Regions from separate parts of the Photobacterium sp. 53610 genome, predicted to be linked through region 2. Evidence: predicted binding sites of a transcription regulator. Region 2 holds the regulator's gene; the other holds the start of a gene.
What was found. The regulator MetJ, encoded in region 2, represses methionine synthesis genes. The targets are predictions, from matches to a motif close to TTAGACNTNTANANGTCTAA.

Region 1 (3,419 bases), on a different contig from region 2:
GGATGGAGATAAAGTAACTGAGGAAGAACGTTACTCCGCCGTAAAACAAAGAAATCGGCAGGCGTTCCATAATCATGTCCCAGACCGGTTCGTAGTAACGGGTTGATAAACCGAAGTCCAGTTGCACCAGTTTCGTCAGCCACTCACTGTAGGCTTCAAAAACCGGTTTATCCAGCCCGTAGAAAGCATTCAGTTCTGCCAGTTGCTCTTCAGAAAGCGCATTACTCTCCCCGGCCATGGACGGTGACGATGACATCCCCTGCTGGGCCTGAATATTCGCCAGCATCCGCTCGACGGGTCCGCCCGGCACAAACCGGGTCAGCGTAAAGATCAGTACGGTTATCCCGATAAAAGTAGGGACCACTAACGCCAAGCGGCGCAAAAAATACGACAACATCCGCTTCCATGACTCCCTGTCATTGCCACAATTCCTTTCAATCGCAGTATAGCACCAGTCCAAATTTGCTATCCGTCAGACGAGAGCAATCCAATCGCCTCTTTCACCAAACGGAATGTTCAACTTAATCTCATTAATGTTATGAATCAACAATCAAAATCAGCACCTCCCCGGATCATTCAGGCTGAGACAGATGAATAACGTCGGTTCAGTAAAATCGAACATACAAAACATGAAAGATCTGACTGAATGGTTCTGTTCAAATACTCTGAAGCTATTTCACTGGTTCGATTGCCGCCGATTCCGAGACATAAAAAAAGCAGGCCATTGGCCTGCTCAGAAAAATGCATCACGAACTTGTTTATTTCACAGACGCCAGCCATTTCGGCACATCAGCAACACTATCCAACACCACAGTGGCCAACGCTTCACCGGCTTCAGTCACCGGCTTACCGGTACGGACCAGAATCTTCGTGCCGACCTCTGCCGCTTCAGCCGCTTTCATGTCATCGGTTTTATCACCGATCATGACTGAACGCGCCATATCAATCTTCAGAAAATCGCGGGCAGAGATAAACATTCCCGGTTTCGGTTTGCGGCAATTACAGTCCTGCAGGTAATCACCCTGCCCCTCACTCGGATGATGCGGGCAATAATAAATTCCGTCAAACTCCACACCATTGTCGACAAAGTTCCAGTCCATCCACTCTGTCAGACTCAGAAATTCATCTTCCGTGTACATCCCTTTGGCAATACCAGCCTGATTAGTCACCAGTACCAGAAGATATCCCATCTCTTTGAGCTGCTTACAGGCGTCAAACACACCTTCAATATATTCAAAGTCATCCACGGTATGAACATAACCATGATCAACATTAATCACGCCATCACGATCGATAAACACAGCAGGCTTAGCCAAGCGACCACCTAAATCTCGAAACCAAAATTGACTAAATTATGGCATGGCTGCCAGCCGGATTCATCTCTTAATCCGCATCAGGACACAAACCGGTTTCGCGAACAGATTTCAGCTCAACTTCTGAAAAAACCCATTTAGACGTCTAGACGTAAAAATATCTATTGACTTAGCCATCTAGACACCCTAGCATCAGGCAACAGAAGGCACGGAAAAAATCCGCGAACACAAACAAATAACAAGGTCATGCGCCAATTCAGCATACAAAATCACTAAAACAGGCGAAGTAATGACCGCAACGCTATGCTGGATACACATTTTCTGGCACGTCAAAAGTAGTAGCAGGACACAGAATGATAGAAATCAACAGGGTCAATAAAGTCTTCAAGGTCGGGGATAAAGACATCCACGCCCTGCGCGATATCAATCTCAGTATCGGGGAAGGAACCATTTTCGGCGTGATCGGTGCGTCCGGCGCCGGTAAAAGTACTCTGATCCGTTGCGTCAATTTGCTGGAAAAACCAACTTCTGGCCATGTGGTTGTCGACGGAGTCGACCTGACACAACTCTCCAGCCAGGAACTGACGCTGGCCCGCCGTAAAATCGGCATGATTTTCCAGCATTTCAATCTGCTGTCTTCGCGAACCGTTTTTGACAACGTGGCTCTGCCACTGGAGCTGTCCGGCACAGATAAAACCGAAATCCAACGAAAAGTCTCCGAACTGCTGCAACTGGTTGGCCTGGCCGACAAACACCATGCTTATCCGTCGAATCTGAGCGGCGGTCAGAAACAGCGTGTGGCGATTGCGCGGGCACTGGCTTCAGACCCGAAAGTCCTGCTGTGTGATGAAGCCACCAGCGCACTGGATCCGGCCACCACCCAGTCAATTCTGGAACTGCTGAAAGAAATCAACAGTAAACTGAACCTGACCATTTTGCTGATCACCCATGAAATGGATGTGGTGAAAAGCATCTGCTCTGAAGTGGCCATTATTGGTCAGGGCGAATTGGTTGAAAAAGGCCCGGTCGGCGATATTTTCGCTCATCCGAAAACAGAACTGGCACGTGAGTTCATTCGCGCAACCCTGGATCTTTCCATTCCGGAAGACTATCAGGCACGACTGGAGAGCACCCGCACGGAAAGCAACTATCCGCTGATTCGCCTTGAATTTACCGGCGCCTCCGTGGATGCCCCCCTGCTCAGCCAGGTGTCACGCCAGTTTGGTATTGATGCCAACATTCTGAGTGCCGACATGGACTACGCCGGCGGCGTGAAGTTTGGCTTGATGCTGGCAGAATTTTTCGGAACAGAGGAAGCGACACAACAAGCCATCGCTTTCCTTCGCGAACATAAAGTTAATGTAGAGGTGCTGGGTTATGTTGCTTGATTCTATCGCCGCCTGGTGGCAAACCAACGAACGTCTGGTCGGTCTTTTAACGGAAGCTCTGGGTGAAACCCTGATGATGGTGTTTGCCTCCGGTGTGATTGGCTTCGCGATTGGTATTCCGCTGGGTGTTGCCCTGCATCTGACCAAACCCAAAGGTCTGATGGCAAATCCAGGCCTGAACAAAGCCTTGGGCACGGTCGTCAATATTGGCCGCTCGATCCCGTTTATTATCCTGCTGGTTGCTATTATCCCCTTTACCCGCTTTGTGGTGGGCAGCTCAATCGGCACCGCTGCGGCAATCGTCCCGTTGACCGTCGGCGCAATTCCTTTCATTGCCCGCCTGGTTGAAGGCGCGCTGCTGGAGGTACCGAGCGGGCTGGTTGAAGCTGCGCAAGCCATGGGCGCCACCCCGACCCAGATTATCCGCAAGGTGCTGCTGCCGGAAGCCCTGCCGGGCATTATCAACGCAGTCACCATTACGCTGGTCACGCTGGTGAGTTATTCGGCCATGGCCGGTACCGTCGGCGGCGGCGGTCTGGGCGATGTCGGTATCCGTTACGGTTATCAGCGCTTTGACGGCACCGTCATGATGATTACCGTGGTCATGCTGGTGATTCTGGTCCAGCTGATTCAGTCTGCAGGTGACCATCTGGTCCGCCGCGTCGACCACAGATAAGTTAACGAGAACAAGACAGAAAACTCACATTCGCCGGACATC
Region 2 (3,419 bases):
GTCGTTTTCCCGGCCGCCGAGACCACAATCAGATCTTCTGCATCAGAATACTGCAGCAAAATGTCAGCAACATTCCGGAAGCAACCGGCATCCGCCAGACTGCTGCCGCCGAATTTGTGTAACTGCCGTCCCTGGGTCATGCGCTGATCTCCGCAGCTTTAGCAAAGGCCTGCGCCAGATCGGCAATCAGATCTTCCGCATCTTCCAGTCCCACTGACAAACGCAGCAGGGACGGCAGCAGGCCAGCCTCCAGCTGAGCTTCATCAGACATCGCCCGGTGGGTCATGCTGGCCGGGTGGGCAATCAGACTTTCCGTTCCCCCCAGCGATTCCGCCAGCGAGAAACATTCCAGCGCAGCCACAAAGACTTTCAGCTGCTCCATACTGCCCGCCAGTTCGAAACTCAGCATAGAGCCAAAACCCGCCTGTTGCTTCGCCGCAATGTCATGCCCCGGATGATCCGCGAGACTCGGATGATAAATCTGACCCACCAGCGGCTGGGTCTGCAGATAGGCCAGCAAACGGGCTGAGTTTTCCTCATGCATGCGCATCCGAGGAACCAGAGTCCGGACCCCACGCAGGGTCAGATACGCATCAAACGGCGCGCCGGTGGCACCGATACAGTTCGCCCACCAGGACAGTTTTTCAGCATGCTCGCTGTCTTTGGCAATCAGCACCCCGCCCACAACATCGGAGTGACCATTGATGTACTTGGTTGTCGAATGCACGACGAAGTCCGCGCCCAGCGCAATCGGCTGTTGCAGGGCCGGAGACAGGAAAGTGTTATCGACGGCGACCAGCGCGCCAACCGTATGGGCCAGCTCACATAACTGAGCCACATCCACCACACGCAGCAAAGGGTTAGAAGGTGTTTCAACCCAGACCAGCTTCGGTTTTTTTGCCAGTGCCGCAGCCAGCGCCTGGGCGTCGCCCTGATCGACAAACTGCACCTTGAAATCCCCTTTACCGGCCCGGGTATTAAACAAGCGGTAAGTCCCGCCGTAGCAGTCATGCGGTGCCACAACCAGATCTTCCGGTCCCAGCTGGGCGGTCGCCAGCAGGTTGATGGCCGCAGTCCCGCAACTGGTCACCACGGCCCCGGCACCGCCTTCCAGCTCCGCCAGCGTATCCGCCAGCAGGTTTCGGGTCGGATTGCCCGAGCGGGAATAATCGTACTGGGGCAACGTCCCGAGTTCAGGAAAGCCATAGGTTGAGGTCAAGTAAATCGGTGGGACCACTGCGCGAAAAGGCTGATCCGTTTCAATGCCGCTGCGTACAGCGATTGTTGCTGTTTTCTTGTCGCTCATCTTCTAGCTTCCTTGTTCCTTGGGGTGGCCGGGGCCGACGGTCATCAAATTCCCACAACCTTAGCTACATTTAAAAAAGACGTCAACACTTCCAGACGTCCATATGTCTTTGCTTGTGGCAGTAAATCCCGCTAAAATTCCCCCATACAATATTTCAAAACCCTATATCGCTGAGAAGGTAAACAATGGCAAAGTGGAACGGTGAGTACATCAGCCCTTATGCGGAACATGGCAAGAAAAATGAGCAGGTCAAAAAAATCACTGTCTCTATCCCATTAAAGGTTCTGAAGATCCTCACGGATGAACGCACCCGTCGTCAGGTGAACAACCTGCGGCATGCCACCAACAGCGAACTGCTGTGTGAAGCATTTCTCCATGCTTATACCGGTCAGCCATTACCAACCGATGACGACATCCGGAAGGACCGTCCAGACGATCTGCCTGCAGAAGCGAAGGCCATCATGGAAAGCCTAGGCATCGAATACGAAGACATTAACGAATAAAAAAGATAGTCGGCCGAAGTAAAAAAAAAACCAGCCTGACGGCTGGTTTTCAATGCAAAACGCAAAATGATGTCTCTTTACACTTCCATGTAACCCACAGGCATTTCGATGCGGGCAACGCCTGACTCTACCGCAGCAACAGCGACCGCTTTCGCAACGCGAGGCAGCAAACGCGGATCCATTGGCTTAGGAATAATATAGTCAGGACCGAACTCCAATTTCTCAACACCAGCCGCCTTGGCCACTTCCGCCGGAACCTTTTCTTTCGCCAGTTCACGGATGGCATGAACCGCAGCCAGTTTCATCTCGTCATTAATCTCGCTGGCACGCACATCCAACGCACCGCGGAAAATGAACGGGAAACAAATCACGTTGTTCACCTGGTTCGGATAATCCGAACGGCCGGTCCCCATGATGAGATCATCACGCACGGCATGAGCCAGCTCCGGCTTAATTTCCGGATCCGGGTTAGAACAGGCAAACACAACAGGCTTTTCAGCCATCAGCTTCAGTGCTTCAGCAGACAGCAGATCCGGACCAGACACGCCCACAAAAATGTCGGCACCCTCAATCACGTCTTCCAGAGTACGCTTGTCGGTATTGTTAGCAAACAGCTGCTTGTATTCGTTAATGTCGTCACGACGGGTGTGGATCACACCTTTACGGTCCAGCATGTAGATCTTTTCACGCTGGGCACCACACTTAATCAGCAGTTCCATACAGGCAACTGCCGCCGCGCCCGCACCCAGACAGACGATCACCGCTTCATTGATATCTTTGCCCTGCAGTTCCAGTGCATTGAGCATCCCGGCTGCAGTTACAATTGCGGTACCGTGCTGGTCATCATGGAAGACCGGCACCTGGCAACGTTCAATCAGACGCTTTTCAATCTCAAAACAGTCAGGTGCTTTGATATCTTCCAGGTTGATCCCGCCGAAGGTGTCGGCAATGTTTGCGACCGTATCGACAAACTCGTCGATGGTGCGGTGTTTAACTTCGATATCAATCGAATCCAGGCCCGCGAAACGCTTGAACAGCAGCGCCTTGCCTTCCATCACTGGCTTGGATGCCAGCGGGCCGAGATTACCCAGGCCAAGAATGGCCGTACCATTGGTGATCACGGCAACCATGTTGCCTTTACCAGTGTACTTATAAACATTTTCTGCGTTCTGGGCGATCTCCCGCACAGGTTCGGCCACACCCGGGCTGTACGCCAGGGCGAGATCTTCTACTGTGTTGGCAGGCTTGCTCAGTTCAACCGAAATTTTCCCGGGGACAGGGTAAGCATGGTAATGAAGTGCTTGTTGACGAAAATCTTCAGACATAGTTATTAGAATCCTGAATGGATGGATGTTCGGTTCGGTATTGAACAATGGATCATATTCGATAGCAGCACAAAATCCTAGTTCGCGCAAGCTGGTAATACCAAGGGAATCACGGATGCGGGCCGGAAAAATGCCGGGCAGTGACGGAGGCGGGAGCTGAGGGGGAAATGATTAAGAAACGGGGCGCATAAATGCAAAAAGGGACGCCGCAGCGTCCCTTTTCTCGACAGTGTCTTCGAGCAATTACTTGCTAGACAGAGCGCCGAAACGCTTGTTGAATTTGTC

Region 1: the regulator MetJ is predicted to act here: its motif matches at 1,451-1,470, upstream of metN (methionine ABC transporter ATP-binding protein MetN).

The regions. Positions count from the first base shown of each region.
Region 1 is NZ_JAXOFS010000015.1:5,506-8,924, forward strand. It holds gene SPK40_RS20760 (ABC transporter permease subunit) at 1-397, opposite strand, end outside; gene gmhB (D-glycero-beta-D-manno-heptose 1,7-bisphosphate 7-phosphatase) at 759-1,316, opposite strand; gene metN (methionine ABC transporter ATP-binding protein MetN) at 1,667-2,701, shown strand; gene SPK40_RS20775 (methionine ABC transporter permease) at 2,691-3,377, shown strand.
Region 2 is NZ_JAXOFS010000008.1:58,459-61,877, forward strand. It holds gene SPK40_RS17425 (bifunctional aspartate kinase/homoserine dehydrogenase II) at 1-140, opposite strand, end outside; gene SPK40_RS17430 (O-succinylhomoserine (thiol)-lyase) at 137-1,306, opposite strand; gene metJ (met regulon transcriptional regulator MetJ) at 1,492-1,809, shown strand; gene SPK40_RS17440 (malic enzyme-like NAD(P)-binding protein) at 1,887-3,134, opposite strand; gene rpmE (50S ribosomal protein L31) at 3,378-3,419, opposite strand, start outside.